DNA from 4 places in the Cellulosimicrobium composti genome. Region 1 is predicted to be linked to each of the others. Evidence: predicted binding sites of a transcription regulator. Region 1 holds the regulator's gene; each other region holds the start of a gene.

The links. The regulator LexA, encoded in region 1, represses DNA repair genes until DNA is damaged. The targets are predictions, from matches to a motif close to TCGAACANNTGTTCGA.
Region 2: imuA' (DnaE2-dependent mutagenesis accessory factor ImuA') is a predicted target of LexA. The motif match lies at 1,939-1,954, and genes of this name have one in related genera.
Region 3: imuA' (DnaE2-dependent mutagenesis accessory factor ImuA') is a predicted target of LexA. The motif match lies at 1,869-1,884, and genes of this name have one in related genera.
Region 4: GYH36_RS08495 (HNH endonuclease signature motif containing protein) is a predicted target of LexA. The motif match lies at 2,701-2,716, and genes of this name have one in related genera.

What each region holds. Positions count from the first base shown of each region.
Region 1 covers NZ_JAAFAN010000040.1:16,087-20,280, forward strand. The annotation lists gene GYH36_RS12395 (ATP-dependent DNA helicase) at 1-873, shown strand, start outside; gene GYH36_RS12400 (L-lactate dehydrogenase) at 902-1,912, shown strand; gene lexA (transcriptional repressor LexA) at 2,030-2,764, opposite strand; gene GYH36_RS12410 (LysM peptidoglycan-binding domain-containing protein) at 3,096-3,464, shown strand; gene nrdR (transcriptional regulator NrdR) at 3,569-4,096, shown strand; gene GYH36_RS12420 (aldo/keto reductase) at 4,122-4,194, opposite strand, start outside.
Region 2 covers NZ_JAAFAN010000004.1:12,496-16,689, forward strand. The annotation lists gene GYH36_RS01680 (DNA polymerase Y family protein) at 1-810, opposite strand, end outside; gene imuA' (DnaE2-dependent mutagenesis accessory factor ImuA') at 807-1,859, opposite strand; gene GYH36_RS01690 (YbaK/EbsC family protein) at 2,215-2,796, shown strand; gene helR (RNA polymerase recycling motor ATPase HelR) at 2,877-4,194, opposite strand, start outside.
Region 3 covers NZ_JAAFAN010000115.1:1,556-5,749, forward strand. The annotation lists gene GYH36_RS18675 (chymotrypsin family serine protease) at 1-432, opposite strand, end outside; gene GYH36_RS18680 (hypothetical protein) at 968-1,624, opposite strand; gene imuA' (DnaE2-dependent mutagenesis accessory factor ImuA') at 1,906-2,616, shown strand; gene GYH36_RS18690 (hypothetical protein) at 2,856-3,053, opposite strand; gene GYH36_RS18695 (lipopolysaccharide assembly protein LapA domain-containing protein) at 3,077-3,244, opposite strand; partial or broken gene GYH36_RS18700 (fatty acid desaturase family protein) at 3,557-4,194, opposite strand, start outside.
Region 4 covers NZ_JAAFAN010000022.1:46,432-50,625, reverse strand. The annotation lists gene purD (phosphoribosylamine--glycine ligase) at 1-531, shown strand, start outside; gene GYH36_RS08500 (phosphoribosylaminoimidazolesuccinocarboxamide synthase) at 1,348-2,262, shown strand; gene GYH36_RS08495 (HNH endonuclease signature motif containing protein) at 2,266-2,613, opposite strand; gene GYH36_RS08490 (PadR family transcriptional regulator) at 2,784-3,155, shown strand; gene GYH36_RS08485 (hypothetical protein) at 3,152-3,721, shown strand; gene purS (phosphoribosylformylglycinamidine synthase subunit PurS) at 3,899-4,186, shown strand; gene purQ (phosphoribosylformylglycinamidine synthase subunit PurQ) at 4,186-4,194, shown strand, end outside.

The DNA of each region.
Region 1 (4,194 bases):
GGCTGGACGGCCGACCGGTTCGGCGAGGGCGCGAGCCGCCTGCACGCCGCACCGCTCGGCGTCGCGGGCCTCATCCGCACGCACCTCCTCGCCGAGCGCACGGGCGTCTTCACGTCCGCGACGCTCGCGCTCGGCGGGAGCTTCGACGCGGTCGCGCGCACGTTCGGCCTCGGCGCGACAGGAACCGGTGACGACGAGGCGCCGCGCTGGCGCGGGATCGACGTCGGCAGCCCGTTCGACTACGCGCGCCAGGGGATCCTCTACGTCGCCAAGCGGCTGCCGACCCCCGGGCGCGAGGCCGCGACGGAGCACCAGCTCGACGAGATCGCGACGCTCGTCGAGGCCGCCGGCGGGCGCACCCTCGGGCTGTTCTCGTCGCGCCGCGCCGCCGTCGCGGCGGCCGAGGCGATGCGCGAGCGGCTCGACGTGCCGGTCCTGTGCCAGGGCGACGACCAGCTCCCGACGCTCGTGCGGGAGTTCGCCGCCGACCCCGCCACGTGCCTGTTCGGCACGCTCTCGCTCTGGCAGGGGGTCGACGTGCCCGGCCCCTCGTGCTCGCTCGTCCTCATCGACCGCATCCCGTTCCCGCGCCCGGACGACCCCGTGAAGTCGGCGCGGGCGCGCGCGGTCGAGGCGGCCGGCGGCAACGGGTTCATGCAGGTGTCCGCGACGCACGCCGCGCTCCTGCTCGCGCAGGGCGCCGGTCGCCTCGTGCGCTCCACGGAGGACCGCGGCGTGGTCGCGGTCCTCGACCCGCGCCTCGTCACCGCCCGGTACGGCACGTTCCTCACCCGGTCGATGCCCCCGTTCTGGCAGACGACCGACCGCGACGTCGCCGCTGGTGCGCTCCGTCGCCTCGCCGCCCTAGGCTGAGGCCTTCCAGCGACTTCACGGAGGCGAGATGACGACGAGCACGTCCCCGCAGGGCACCGGCGGCGCGACCACGGGCGGTCCGGGAGGCGGGGCCCGCACCACGAAGCTCGCCATCGTCGGCGCGGGCGCGGTCGGGTCGACGCTCGCGTACGCGGCCCTCATGCGCGGGGCGGCGCGCACGGTCGCGCTGCTCGACGTCAACCGTGCGAAGGTCGAGGCCGAGGTGCTCGACCTTCAGCACGGGATCCAGTTCATGCCGATGGCGCGCGTGGAGGGTTCCGACGACGTCGCGGTGTGCGCGGGTGCCGACGTCGTGGTCGTGACCGCGGGCGCCAAGCAGAAGCCCGGGCAGACGCGGCTCGACCTCGCCGAGGGCACGATCGGCCTCATGCGCACGATCCTGCCCGGGCTCGTCGAGGTCGCGCCCGACGCGGTCTACGTCATGGTCACCAACCCCGTGGACATCGTCACGTACGCGGCGCTCAAGTTCTCCGGCCTGCCGCCGTCGCAGCTCTTCGGCAGCGGGACCGTCCTCGACTCCTCGCGACTGCGCTTCCTCGTCGCCCAGCACTGCGGCGTGGCGGTGCAGAACGTCCACGCGTACATCGCGGGGGAGCACGGCGACACCGAGATCCCCCTGTGGAGCTCCGCGACCATCGGCGGCGTGCCGCTGCTCGAGTGGCAGGGCATCGCAGGCCGTGGACCGCTCACGGCCGACGTCCGCGACGACATCGCGCGCGAGGTCGTGCAGTCGGCGTACCGGATCATCGAGGGCAAGGGTGCGACCAACTACGCGGTCGGGCTCGCGGGGACGCGCATCATCGAGGCCGTGCTCGACGACGAGCACCGCGTCCTGCCCGTCTCGACGCTCCTCGACGGCGCCTACGGCCTCGAGGACGTGTGCCTCTCCCTGCCGACCCTCGTGGATCGGCGCGGGGCCGTCGAGCGCGTGGGGGTGCCGCTCGCGGACGACGAGCTCGCGGGCCTGCGCGCGTCCGCGGAGTCGCTGCGCGCCGTCGCACGACGCTTCGGGCTCTGACCCCGCGCGGGCGCGACGGCGGCCCGGCCCGAGCGAGGGCGGCACGGGGCCCGAGGACACGAGAGCCGGGTGGTCCGCCGACCACCCGGCTCTCGCGCCCTCAGAGGCCGTGCCGGTTCACAGGCTGCGCAGGACCGAGACGACGCGCCCGAGCACCTGGGCGTCGTCGCCCGGGATCGGGTCGTACGCGGCGTTGTGCGGCATGAGCCACACGTGGCCGTCGGCGCGGCGCAGGCTCTTGACCGTGGCCTCGCCGTCGATCATCGCCGCGACGATCTCGCCGTTCTCGGCGACCGGCTGGCGCCGCACGACGACCCAGTCGCCGTCGCAGATCGCCGCGTCGACCATCGAGTCGCCCTGGACCCGCAGGAGGAAGAGCTCGCCGTCGCCGACGAGCTGGCGGGGGAGGGGGAACACGTCCTCGACGACCTGCTCGGCGAGGATCGGGCCACCGGCCGCGATGCGGCCCACGACCGGGACGTACGACGGCGCGGGGCGGGACTCGTCGTACGCGGGCTCGGGCGCGGTGCCGGCGACCGAGAGGGGCGTCGCCCGCCGGGAGTCGTCCGGCTGGACGACCTCGATCGCGCGCGGCCGGTTGGGGTCGCGGCGCAGGAAGCCCTTGCGCTCGAGCGTCGTGAGCTGGTGCTTCACGGAGGACGGGCTCGTGAGGCCGACGGCCTCGCCGATCTCGCGCATGCTCGGCGGGTAGCCGCGCTGCTCGACGCACGCGCGGATGGTCTCGAGCACGAGCCGCTGGCGCGGCGTGAGCCCGTCGCCGCCCGCCGAGCCGTCCGGGAGCTCGCGCACCTCGGCGAGCCCTCGTGCGCTGTCCGTGCCTCGTCCCGCCATGGTCGCTCCGCCCTCGTCCGTCGCGGGCCGCCGGCGCAACGCGTGCCCGCGGCCACCCCACCCCGGGGCGTGCGCCCCGGGCCCTCGGTCGTCTCCCCAGGTCCGAGCGGACATGTCCGGCGAACCGACCTGACCCCAGGCTAGGGGAGGTTGCGACACGAATCAAACACCTGTTCGAGCATGTCTCGACTCTGTCGGTCGTTCGTGATAGACCTTCGTACAGATGTTCTACGTACAGGTGTTCGACCATGGGTCGGGCGCCGCACGCGACGGGCGGCGGGTCCGATCGACCGGGGAAGGCGATCGGGCTCGCGGTCGGGACGGAGGAGACATGCAGGCGGTGGGAATCATGGCGGGGCCGGTCGCCCTCGCGAGCGGCCGCACGGAGCGCGCGCGGCACGACGAGGCGCCGCTGCGGCTCACGCGGCGCGGCCGTGTCGTCCTCGTGCTGCTCGCAGCCCTGGTCCTCGTGCTCGCCGCGCGCGTGGGCGTCGCCGTCGCGAGCGGGCCCGGCGAGCCCGTCGAGGTCCGGGTGCACGTCGTGAGCTCGGGCGAGACGCTCTGGGAGCTGGCGCAGGGCGTCGCGGCCCCGGGAGAGGACCTTCGCGACGTCGTCAGCGGTCTCGTGGAGCTCAACGGGCTGTCGTCGTCCGGCGTCCAGGCGGGCCAGAAGCTCCTCCTCCCCGTCGAGGAGGGGTAGCGCGGGCGAGACGCACGTCGCACGCGAGCGTGTTGCACGGCCCGGCCGCGACGGCATACGTTCGTCGCGCCGACCTGTCGGCGCGACCCGCGGAGGAGCCCGCCATGCACTGCCCGTTCTGCCGTCACGCGGACTCCCGCGTCGTCGACTCGCGCACGTCCGACGACGGGTCCTCGATCCGACGGCGCCGTCAGTGCCCCGAGTGCAACCGGCGCTTCACCACCATCGAGACCGCGAGCCTGTCCGTCGTCAAGCGCTCGGGCGTGACCGAGCCGTTCTCGCGCGAGAAGATCGTCAACGGCGTGCGCAAGGCGTGCCAGGGCCGACCGGTCAACGAGGACGACCTCGCGGTGCTGGCGCAGCGCGTCGAGGAGACGATCCGGGCGAGCGGCAGCGCCGAGCTCGACGCGTACGAGATCGGCCTCGCGATCCTCGGTCCGCTGCGTGAGCTCGACGAGGTCGCCTACCTGCGCTTCGCGAGCGTCTACCAGGCGTTCGACTCGCTCGAGGACTTCGAGAGCGCGATCACGTCGCTGCGCGTCGAGCGGGAGGAGCGCGAGTCGGCGGCGAGCCGCGGCACGTCCGCCGACCCGGAGGTGGCGGCGGACCGCGACGCCGCACCGCTCGGCTGACGCCGCGCCGGGACCGCGGGCCGGCTCACAGGTCGCTCGACCTCGACGCCCAGATGTTGATGCCCGCGTCGGCGGGGAGCGCCTCCACGGCGGCGACC
Region 2 (4,194 bases), on a different contig from region 1:
GAGCCGGCGCGCGGCGAAGGTCGCGACGTCGACGCGCTCGGCGGGCGGGTCGAGCTCGGCGCTCACCGCGACGTCGGGCTCGACGCGGCGGCGCGCGGGCGGGCGCAGGTCCTCGCCGCGCGCGAGCCGGTGCGCCCACGCGCCGAGGTCGCCGAAGCGTCCCTCGACCGTCGCGGGCGGCAGGGCCGCGAGCGCGCCGAGGGTGCGCACGCCGAGCCGGCCGAGGAGGTCCACGAGCTCGTCGACCGCGACGGCGGCGTCCGGCCGGGCGGTGACGTGCACGAGGTCGCGCGCCGGCCGCGGCGCGAGGAACGCGGCGGAGCGGCCGGGCGGGACGACGGCGGCCTCCCGCGCGGCGAGCACGGCCGCGAGGATGCCGTCGGCGACGCCCACCTGGCTCTCGTGACCGGTGCGCTCGGCGACGCGCGCGACGAGCGCCTCCGCGAGCGCGGCGTCGGACCCGTGGTACCGGCTCGCCCCGGCGGCGGGCAGGAGCAGCAGGCCGGGCCGGGTGATCTCCAGCCCCGCGACGACGGTCTCGGCCGCGAGCGCGACGGGCTCGAACTCGCGGGCGTCACGCGCGTCGTCGACGTCGAGCAGCTCGAGCTCGGGGCAGCACTCACGGGCCCGACGGCGGCGCATGCCGCGGCGCACGCCCTGGGCCCGGGCGGTCGCGGAGACGGCGACGACGCGGCGGCCGTCGTGCGTCGCGGCGGGGACGTGCGCGGGGACGTCGCGCACCGCCATCGCCGCGAGCACCGGCCAGTCCGGCACCCACAGGGCCGCCGTGCGGGTCGGGTGCGGGCTCATCCGACGAGCCGGAGCCGGGAGGGCCGGTCGGGGTCGTCGGCCCGGGCGGGCACGGGACCGCCGGGCACGGCGCGGGGCGCGTCGTCGGCCGCGGGGGGTGCGGCGTCCCGGGCGTCCTGCGCGAGGAACGCGGGCCAGTCGTCGTGGACGAGCGGGAGCTCGACCTCGACCCGCACCGGGCGCGCGGCTCCCCCGCGGCCCGCGCGCTCGACGACGAGGGTGCGGCGCCGCAGCCAGCCCGCCCCGTGGTCCGCGCCGGACCAGGCGCCGCCCGTGACCGTGAGCGCGACGTGCGCGCCCGGCCACGCCGTGGCGGCGACGAGCAGCGCCCCGCGCTCGCGCGCCCGGGCGGCGAGCCGACGACGGTCGGTGTCGGTGAGGGCGGCGTCGGGCCCGACGACCACGACGTCCAGGCCGTCGACGAGCGCCGCGATCGCGAGCGCCGCGTCGGGGCCGGGGCGCGGGACGAGCACGACGCGGTCGAGGTCCGCGCCGGCGTCGGCGGCCGCGAGCAGGCCGACCGCCGGGAAGCCGACCGCGGCGGTCCACGCCCCGGCCCGCGACGGGCGCGCGACGAGCGCGAGCAGGAGGCTCGTCGAGCCGCGCACGGCGAGCACGGTGCCGCGCTGCAGGCCGCCGAGGGGCAGGAGCGGGGCGAGCGCGTCGTGCACCGGCCACACCCGCTCGTCCGGGATCGCGTCCGGGACCGCGCCGTGGCGGCCGCGCGCCCGCGCCGGACGCCCGGCCGGCGCGACAGGGGCGGGCCGGGCTGGCGCCGGCGAGGAGACCTCGGCGAGCGGCACGGCCTCCGCGCGCGGGACGGCGTCGACGAACGGGACGGCGTCGTGGACGGACTCGGCGCACGGGGCGGCGGCCGGCGGGGTGGCGGCCTGCGGGGTGGCGGGCGCGACCGGGCGGTGTCGGCGCACCCCGGTACGTTCTTCGGCGCGGCGCAGGACGGCGCGAGCGCGTGCGGCCTTGTCGGCGGCCGCGACCGTGGTGGCGCCGGTCGCGCCCGCCCGTTCCGCGGGGTCGGCGAGAAGGGTCATCTCGCCTCCCGGTGCTGCTCGGACGGGACGCGCTGCCGCGCGTCGACTGCTGGGGGCGACGCTCTGCACCCACCGCTGTTCGAACAGATGTTCGAACACTTCCAGTGAACGTCCGCCGTCGCGGGGTGTCAACTCCGCAGGTGAGGGCCGTCGGCTTCGTCCGAGATGCCCGGCACAACCCTCGACCACCGCTCGAAGGTTGCCCCCCAACCCTCGACCTCTACCTGAACCTCTCCCCCGCCGAACATGCGGATACCGCCCGTCCGGCGGTCCGTACGGGCCACGACCGCATGTTCGACAGGGAGCAGACGCATGTTCGGCGCACAGGGCCGCGACGGGATGGCAGGCTGTCGCCATGGACGACCGCACGACCCTCCCCACGCTCGGCTCGCTCGTCTGGGAGCCGGCGCTCGACCACCTCGACCTCGTCGCCCCCGTCACCGCCGACGCGCTGCGCCGGTGGGCCGACGCCGACCCGGACGTCGCCGCGCTCGTGGCCGTGACGGAGATCGACCCCGACCTCGCGGACACCGCGACGCTCAACGCCGCGTTCGACCTGCCCGTCGAGGCGTCGGCGAACTGCGTCGTCGTGGGCGGCGCGCGGGCGGGCGACGAGCGCGTCGCCGCCGCCGTGGTCCGCGCGCACACGCGCGCCGACGTCAACACGCGCATCCGCAAGCTGCTCGACGTGCGCAAGGCGTCCTTCCTGCCGACCGACCGCGCGACGGCGGAGTCCGGCATGGAATACGGCGGCATCACGCCCGTGGGGCTGCCCGCGGGGTGGCGCGTGCTCGTCGACGCGCGCGTCGTGACCGACGGTGCCCTCGCGCTCGTCGGCAGCGGCGTGCGACGCTCCAAGCTCCTGCTCCCCGGCGACCTGCTCGGGCGTCTGCCGGGCGTCGAGGTCGTCGAGGACCTCGCGGTCCCCGTCGCCTGACCGGGTCCCGGCACCGACAGGCCCGGGGGCCGCGGTGCCGCGCGACCCCCGGGCCGGTCGTCAGCCCGTGATGCGGGTCGTCAGCCGTCGAGGACGACGAGCTGCTGCGTCGCGCGCGTCATCGCGACGTAGCGGTCCACGGCGCCCTCGACGCCGTCGCCGAACCGTTGCGGCTCCACGAGCACGACGAGGTCGAACTCGAGGCCCTTGGCCGTCTCGGGCGTGAGCACCCGTACGCGCGACGACCCGGACGCGTCCGCGCCGAGCGTCGCGGAGACCGTCTCGGCCGCGGCGGACTCCGCGACCCCGATCACGCACGCCGTGCCGTCCGCGTGCTCGGCGAGCCACGCGTCGAGCACCGCGCCGAGGTCCGCGACCGCCCCGTGCGCGACGGGCACGCCCGTGCTGCGCACGGACGTCGGCACGTTGGCGTCCGGGACCGCGGCCCGGATGACGGGCTCGGCGGCCGCCATGATCTCGCACGGCGTGCGGTAGCTGACGCTCAGCGAGGACTCCGCGACCCGCTCGAACCCGACGCGCTCCAGCCGCTCGCGCCACCCTTCCGCGAACCCGTGGCGCGCCTGCGCGCGGTCCCCGACGACGGTGACGCTGCGCGACGGGCAGCGACCGAGCACCATCTGCCACTCGGCGTCGGTGAGCTCCTGCGCCTCGTCGACGACGACGTGCGCGAACGGCCCCGCGAGGCGGTCCGGCGTCGCGACGACGAGCGCGCCGTCGTCCACCAGCGCGTCGCGCAGGTCCTGGCCGCGCAGCATCTGCATGATCCCGAGCTCGCTGTCGTCGGTCGCGACGAGGTGGTCCACGACGTCGTCCATGCGCGCGCGCTCCGCCGCCGCCGCGGCCTCGTTGCGGCGCCGCCGCCGTGACGCCTCCGGGTCGCCGAGGCGACGGCGCGCGGCGTCGAGCAGCGGCAGGTCCGCCGTCGTCCACGCAGTCGCGTCCTCGCGCTGGAGCGCGCGCACCTGCTCGGGCGTGAGCGACGGCGCGCACAGGCGCAGGTAGGCGGGCACGGACCACAGGTCGGCCACGAGGTCGGTCGGCTCGACGACCGGCCACGCGCGGTCGAACGCGGCGCCGAGCCCGCGGTGGCTCCGCAGGGCGCGGCGGACGTCGTCCGGCGCCACGTCCACACCGTCCTCCGTGGCTCCCCCGCAGGCCTTGTCCACGAGGATCTCCACGAGCGCGCCCCACACGTCGTCGCGCGCCTCGTTGTGCGGGGTGCCCGGGTCGACCGACCCGAAGGCCTCCGCCCAGTCGGCCGTCGAGAGCCAGACGTCGGCCCACGGCGTCTCGACCTCCATCCCCTCCGTCGGCGGGCGCTCCGAGAAGCGCACCGCGGGCTCGATCGCGGCCACGAGGTCTGCCGACGCCTTGAGC
Region 3 (4,194 bases), on a different contig from region 1:
TGCGACGTCGACTCCTGCTGTACCGTCGAGCAGTGCGCGAGAGGCTTCCCGAAGCTCCTTCGGGGAGTAGGTGCTCGAGCGTAGAGCGACGGGAGAGGACACCTCGTCGAGCACCCGGTTAAGGTCGGTTTGCTCCTCGCCGTACCAATACACCTCGATCGTGCTGCGGTCCAGAGAAATGCCGACGGACGCCAGCCGGTCGTGACCTTCAAGTCGTTCCGCCATCATTACGGCGTCCTGCTGCATCTGGTCGTCCACTACCGGCAGGGTGAGCAGATCAGCTTCGGGGTAGGCGTCGTCGGACCGTGGAGCCTCCGACGAGACAGGTCCAGGCAGAATGGTGGGCGCGGCTTCATCCCGGTCATCTGCACTGGCAGGTGCAACGAAGGCCAAGCCAGTAGCCAGGCTGAATGCGGAGAACAGCGCTACCACGGTGCGCGTTTGCCTCCGGCGAGCAGGGTCGTGCGACATCGATGGAGCCCCCTCTGTCGATGGTTGCGCCGGCGTCGTCGCCGGCTCGCGGGGATCGTCACATGGAAGCGTGCCCAGGGCCACCCGTAGATCGAGCTTCCAGACCAGGTAGGTTCGCTGACTGCTACTGACCCGGCGTCCCAGTGCGCCTGACGAGGATCTGTGCGGGAAGTCCCAGGTCGCTAGAGTCGACTCATGGCGTCGGAGGTAGACAGACATCTCGCCGGGCTCAGAAGCATGGTTGAAAGATCGCGGCAACTAGAGACAGCGGCCCGAGATGTACAGCTCGCCGAGTACGTGCGGCTAGCCGCTGCCGCAGGGGCGAGCGCAGACGATATCGCTGCTGCGGCGGGCCTATCTGTGAACTGGGTGCGATCGGCACTCGGGCTTGCGGACGACGCGCTGCGCGATCGCGCAGGCAAGCCTATTTGGATGTTCTGGACAGGCGATCAGGGCTCCCGCTCCGGCGAGCGGGAGCCCTGAGCAAGAACTGTCCTCAGGCGTTGAGGTCGCAGCCCACGATCGGTTCATCGCGGTCGACGACCGGGCCGAACTCGACCCCCTTGCCGGCCGGCCACACGATCTGCGAGTACTTGCGGTTGCCGGACGACTCGCAGTCCTCGGTATACGTCACGTTCGCCACCCGGCTGTAGCCGAGCCCGTTGTTGCTGCGGATTCGCCCGGTCTCGTTGCTGAAGATGATGCACAGCGGTCCGGCGCAGGTACTGCGCAGTTGGTAGTGGATCCACTGTGGGTAAGCGCCCTCAGCGCACGTCTGGGTAGCGCTTCCTTGGAGGTAGTTGCGAACCCGGAGAACGTCACCGAACGAGCCCGCACAGCCGCTCACGAACTGCGGCGTAATCTGCCCCTCAGTCGGTACGTCATTGATCGTCCAGCTACCGTCCTGCTCGAGCACCATCTGCTGCTCGTCGATCGTCTGAACGATCGTTCCGTCGTTCTGAATCTGCACGTCCCCGGCCGCCTCGTCGAGCTTGACCTGGTACCGAAGTGTGTCCATCTCCGCGGTCAGTTCGTCTTGGGTCGCCGGGTCCGACACAGCGTCCGCGGACGCTGGAACCGCAACACCCATGACGAGCACCCCTGCCGCGAGCGACGCTGCCCCCACCAGCGCCCGCGCTCCAGACCATTGCATGACAATCTCCTCTCGGTAGTCGGGGCCGCGGAATGACCCCGGCGAACCCTGTGTAGGCGAACCTGACATGGTGCGCCACACGGCGGTCGCCCAGACCGGTGTTGCCGGAGCAGCCTCACGAGGGCCCGCCGCAGATCTCCGCTGCGCGTCACCGGTCAGCTGCGCCCTGACCGTTGCGCTGGTCAATGACACTGTCAACGACGCAGAAGCCCTGTGGCCCCAAGGGCTAACGAGACTTGCTAAGGGGAACACCAGTTCGAACAGCGGCGTAACCTGAAAGGGTGCCGACGACCGCTCTCGACCCGCTCGAGGTGGCTCGCGCGACCCTGCGTCGCGCGGAGCTGCGCACGGGCGTGCGCTCGTCGACTCCAGGTGTCTTCGACCTTGACGACGCTCCGCGGCCGCTCGGCGCGATCCTCGACGGCGGGCGCCTGCCGCGCGGGGCGGCCAGCGTCGTGACGGGCTCGACGTCGCTCCTGCTCGCGCTGCTCGCGATGTCGCAAGGGTCGTCGGACTGGCTCGCCGTGGTGGGGGCGCCCGACCTCGGGATGCTCGCAGCCGCGGACGCCGGCGTGGCGCTCGATCGCGTCGCGCTCGTGCCGCGCGCCGGGGACGATCCCGCTGGCGTCGTCGCCGCCTTGCTCGATGGCATGACGTACGTCGTCATCGGCCCGGACGCCTGGCTCACGGCGCCCGAGCACCGGCGGCTGCTCGCCCGGGCGCGAGAGCGCGGTTCCGGGCTGGTCGCCGTCAGCCCGTGGGAGCACGCCGCAGTGCGCCTCGACGTCGTCACGCACCGCTGGGGAGGCACTGACGCCGGCGACGGTTACCTCCGGCGATGCGAGCTCGACGTCGCCCGCACGGCCCGGGGCACCACGGACCGATGGACGCTCACGCTTCCGACGCCTGGCAGCCTCCTCGTCGACCTCCTCGAGGGCCAGGCACGGCCCGCCGCGCAGGTGCGGCGGGCGCCGCTACGTCTAGTCGGGTGACGGGCACCGAACGACGTCGGCAGAAGCGGTAAACAGTCATTACCGGTAGCGGTGCGTATTGAGGTAGTGCGAATGGCTCGGCCGGTCGGCAGTCCAGGTCGTGCGCGTTGTGCGCGACCTCGACGAGAGTGGCGTCACGCTCCGGACCGGTGGCTGCTCATGCTCACGGCGGCCTCCTCGTCGACCTCGTCGAGGGCCAGGCGCGGCCCGCCGCGCAGGTGCGGCGCACGCCGCTGCGTCTAGGTAGTCGAGGCGCGCAGGTTCCATTGGGCGATCGCGGCGTCGAGACGGGCGCGGGCGGCGACGTAGTGGATGAGGTCTATGGGCGAGCCCTGGTCGACGACGGAGACGACGGCTTCCATCTGGCGTTGGGAGGCGTCGATCTCGCCGAGCAGGTCGGTGGGGCGTTCTGGCGAGGTCTCGCGGTCGTCGGTCATGGGTGGGTGTGATGTCGCGGGCGTTAGAGGCGGTGTGCGAGGCGTCGGCGGAGCTGGTGGATGCGGAGGGTGCCGACGACGAGGGCGACGATACTGACGCCGATTCCCGCGATGAGCAGGGCGAGGGCGAGGGGGACGGAGCCTTGCCAGCCGAGGAACGAGATGAGCACGAGCTGGGTGTTCTGGAGCATGAACACGATGAGCGCGACCAGGACGAGCGCGGCAATGCACAGGCCGACCCAGATGGCTCCGGTGCGGCTGCGTGGCGGCGGGACATACCCGTGTTCGGTCCAAGCGCTACGTGACGTGACTGCTGGGCTCGTGCGGCGAGAGACTGGGCTGCCGTTCGTGGCAGAGGTGAGCGGGGTGGTGGCCATGGCGGCCTCCTTGCGGTTCCGGGCCCGCGCACCTCAGACGGGGCACGTTCGCCACGGATATCGTGACCCTACGCTTCGTACCTGGGAGCGAACCTGGGAGTGGCTGTGCGCCGGCGGCCCGAGTCGCTAGCGTCCGAGGCTGGCGGCCAGGGGGCAGGTGAACGGGTCGCGGGCTCGGCCGGGGACGTCGTTGAGGAACTGGACGACGATCCGGTAGGAGGTGAAGAACCCGACCTCGGTGTAGGCCACGCCGAGCTGGGAGCAGTACTCGCGCACGAGGGGCTGGACGCGCCTGAGGTTCGGGCGCGGCATGCTCGGGAACAGGTGGTGCTCCACCTGACGGTTGAGACCACCCATGAAGAAGTCGACGACCGCGCCGCCGCGGATGTTGCGGGACATGAGGACCTGGCGGCGCAGGAAGTCGACGTCCGCGGTCGCCGGGACGATCGGCATGCCCTTGTGGTTCGGGGCGAACGCCCCCCCGAGCAGGATGCCGAAGACCGCGAGCTGCACGGCCAGGAACACCGCCGCGAGGGTCGGGGGGAGCAGGAGGCCCAGCGCCACCAGGTAGAGCGCGAGCCGCCCGAGCAGGACCGGGACCTCCACGCCCCGGTGCGGCACGGGCCGGCGGCCGAGCACCCGGCGCACGCTCGCGACGTGCAGGTTGAGGCCCTCCAGGGCGAGCAGGGGAAAGAAGTACCAGCCCTGCCGATGTGCCAGCCACCCTCGCCAGCCGTGCCGGCTCGCCATGACGGCGGGCGTGA
Region 4 (4,194 bases), on a different contig from region 1:
GAGATGGCGCGCCGCGGCACCCCGTTCGTCGGCGTGCTGTACGTCGGGCTCGCGCTGACGAGCCGCGGGACGCGCGTCGTCGAGTTCAACGCGCGGTTCGGGGACCCCGAGACGCAGTCGGTGCTCACGCGCCTCGCGACGCCGCTGTCCGCCGTCATGCTCGCGGCGGCGCAGGGCCGCCTCGCCGAGCTCGGCGCGCTGCGCTGGCACGACGACGCGTCGGTCACCGTCGTCGTGGCCGCGCACGGCTACCCGGGCGCCGTCCGGTCCGGCGACCCGATCACGGGCATCGACGCGGCCGAGGAGGTCGAGGGCGTGCACGTGCTCCACGCGGGCACCGCGCGCACGGGCGACGGCGGCCTCGTCGCCGCGGGCGGTCGCGTGCTGTCGGTCGTGGCGCGCGGCGCCGACCTCGCCGAGGCGCGCCGCCGGGCCTACGCCGCGGTCGACCGCATCGTGCTCCCCGGCTCGCACCACCGCAGCGACATCGCCGCCAAGGCCGCCGCGGGCGAGGTCACGCTCGCGGGCTGACTGCGGGTGCGCGCCGACCGGGACCTTGGTGGCGGTCCTGCCCACGTCTCAGCGCGGGCATGTGCTGGTCAGGTGTGAGGGGGGTCTCGGCCGACCTCTGGTGAGACTCCGCAGCCGCGATCGCCATCGAGGGATTCCCACCGGGTCGGTGCCTGTGGTCCGCCGTGTCGCGGAGGCCCCGGGGGCGGTCGGTAGAGCCAGGAGCCGGACGGGCACCGGCGGCAGAGTGCCGGCGTGTCAGGCGAGAGGGTGAACGAGACCGGCATGCCGGCGTCCCGGGCGTCGGCGACTCGCGTCTCGTGGACTCGTCGACGTACCCGCCGGGGTTCACGACGAGAACTCGGTCGGCGAGGTCGGTCGTGCGCACGTGCCGCACCCGCGGCCTTCTGCTCGTCGGACCGGATGTCAGCCCGAGCGCACCCCCCGCGGCAGCCGGCCGACGCCCTGCGTCGTTCCTGTGCGCGGTGCCCGGTCCGAGCGTGCTGACGTCGGCAGATTCGTCCATGATCGGCGGTCCGGGCTGCCGACCTCGCGAGCACGTGCCGACCTCGCGAGGGACTGCCGACCTCGCCCGCGACGTGGCGTGGCGGGCGTCGCCCGGGTGCGCGCCGTTCGACGACGGGGCTCGGGTCGGCCACCGCGGCCGCCCCCGCGCCGACGGTCAGGTGGGTGCGCGAGTCCCCGCACCAGGGCGGACGCGCGAGCCGGGGGCGCGGCGTCGGTGCGACACTAGGCGCCGTGACGGACACCCCTCTCGACCCCGCCTCGGCCCTCTCGCTCGGCGAGGCCGACGCCCTCGACACGGCGGCGCTCGACCTGCCCGGCTGGAGGCACGTGTACTCCGGCAAGGTGCGCGACCTCTACGAGCCGGACCTGCCCGCGCTCGGCGGCGTGCACCCGCTCGGCGACGTGGTGCTCGTCGTCGCGAGCGACCGCGTCAGCGCGTACGACCACGTGCTCTCGCCCGGTATCCCGGACAAGGGGGTCGTCCTCACGCAGCTCAGCCTGTGGTGGTTCGAGCAGCTCGCGGACATCGTGCCGAACCACGTCGTGTCGACCGAGGTCTCGGCGGAGCACGGTGACGGGTTGGTCCCGGACGTCGTCGCGGGGCGCGCGATGATCTGCCGCCGCCTCGACATGTTCCCCGTCGAGTGCGTGGCGCGGGGCTACCTCACGGGGTCCGGGCTGGTCGAGTACCGCGCCGGGGGCGAGGTCTGCGGCGTCCCGCTGCCGGACGGTCTCGTGGACGGGTCGCGCCTGCCCGAGCCGATCTTCACGCCCGCGACGAAGGCGGCGGTGGGCGAGCACGACGAGAACGTGTCGTTCGAGGCGGTCGCGGAGCAGATCGGGACCGAGGACGCGACGCGCCTGCGCGACCTCACGCTCGCGGTCTACGCGCGCGCGGAGCAGGTCGCGCGCGAGCGCGGCGTGATCCTCGCGGACACGAAGCTCGAGTTCGGCGTCGACCCCACGACCGGCGAGACGGTCCTCGGCGACGAGGTGCTGACGCCGGACTCGTCGCGGTTCTGGCCCGCCGACCAGTGGGAGCCGGGCCGTGCGCAGCCGAGCTTCGACAAGCAGTACGTGCGCGACTGGCTCACGTCGCCCGCCTCCGGGTGGGACCGCGCGTCGGACACCCCGCCGCCGTCGCTGCCGGCCGACGTCGTCGCCCGGACCCGCGCGCGCTACCTCGAGGCGTACGAGCGGCTCACGGGCTCGCCCCTCGGCTGAGCGTCACGCGCTCCGCGCGGCGCCCGGGCGGACGTACGTGTGCCCGCTGGGCGCCGTCCACCGGACCGCGCCGTCGGCGAGCAGGGCCGGGCGCCAGCCGTCGCGGGCGCGCACCACGCGGTGGTGCCGGCACAGCGCGACGAGGTTGCCCGCCTCCTGCGCGGCCTCCCACACGTCGTCGTCCGCTCCCGGCCGCGGCGCGACGACGTGGTCGAGGTCGCACCGGAACGCCGGGACGCGGCACCCCGGGAACACGCACGTCGCGTCGCGCACGAGCACGCGCGCGACGGTCTGCGGCGACGGGCGCGTCCTCGGACGGTCCGCCGGGACGGGGACGAGCGGTGCTGGCACGCGGGACCTCCCTGCGCCTCGGGCCGGATTCGTGCGAGGGCGGGGAAGGGGCAGGACCCCGCCCTCGCACCGTGCCGAGCGTGCGTCTCGAACACGTGTTCGACTCTAGCCCGACCTGCCGACACGGTCGAGGGCTTGCCTTATAACTCGTCACTCGATATATATCGTCCATGACCCGTTCCTCGGCCTTCCGCATGACCGAGCAGGCCTATCTCGTCCTGCTCGCCCTCAGCGGCGAGGCGCTGCACGGCTACGCCGTGATCAAGACCGTGCGCGAGCTGTCCGAAGGCCGGACCCGCCTCGGAGCGGGCACCCTGTACGGCAACCTCGACCGTCTGGTCGCGGCCGGGCTGGTGGAGGCGGCGGGCGAGGAGGTCGTGGAGGGTCGGCTGCGGCGCTACTACAGGGCCACCGACACCGGGCGTCGCGCCGCCCGTGCCGAGACGCTGCGCCTCGCCGAGCTCGCGGAGCGCGCGCGGCGGTCCCTCGACGGTCGCGGACCGGAGGCGTCCGGCGCGGGCCTCGCGGGGACCGGAGCATGACCGCCGGCCGGGCGAGCCGGTACGAGCGGTCCGCGCGGTTCTGGCTGCACGCCTACCCGCGACGATGGCGCGACCGCCACGGCGAGGAGGCGCTCGCGCTCCTCCTCGACCTCGACGACGCGTCGGGCGCCGACGACGCGCACGCCGGGATCGGCGCCCGCGAGGCGTGGGGCCTCGTGCGCGCCGGATGGGCGCTGCGGTGGCGCGAGCACCCCCCGTTCGGGCGCTGGCTGCTCTACCGCGCGTTCGACGTCCGCCTCCCCGCGCGGTACTGGTGGTGGGTCGCGGACGACATCCACGGGCCGCTCTACCCCTGGCGCGTGACCCTGGGCAGCCTGGGGACCGCGCTGGCCGTCTTCTACGGGTGGCCCGTCCTGTCTCACGTCCTCTTCTCGAACGACGTGACCCGGCCGGAGCCCTGGTACGCGGCGGTCTGGTGCGCGGTCAGCCTCGGAACGGGGTTCGTGTTCCGGCGGTCCCACGTCGCGCGGGCGTGGCGCAAGCACGTCCTCCTCGGCAACATCCCCGTCGAGCCGCCGGACCCGCCGCGCGCCGCCGCCGGCTGAGCGCGCGCCCAGGCCGCGGACGGCCGACGAGAAGGGTGCGCGCGCCCGGTAGACTGGGCGCGGAATCCCGCCGTCGGCTCCCGCTCGTCCCGTCGCACCGGGCGTCCTCGACGCCCGTGACGTGGGCCGGGATCCCGGAGCCCCGGCCCTCCCGAACACTCTCGCCAAGGAGCCCCCGTGGGACGCGTCGTCGTCGAGGTCATGCCCAAGCCCGAGATCCTGGACCCGCAGGGCAAGGCCGTCGTCGGGGCGCTGCCGCGCCTCGGGTTCACCCAGTTCACGTCGGTCCGCCAGGGCAAGCGGTTCGAGCTCGAGGTCGACGGCGAGGTCACGCCGGAGGTCCTCGCCGCCGCCGAGCAGGCCGCGGTCACGCTCCTGTCGAACCCGGTGATCGAGGACGTCGTGCGCGTCGCCGACATCGAGGCCGACGCCGCCGCGACCGTCACGTCCCAGGGCCTCGCCTGATGACCGCC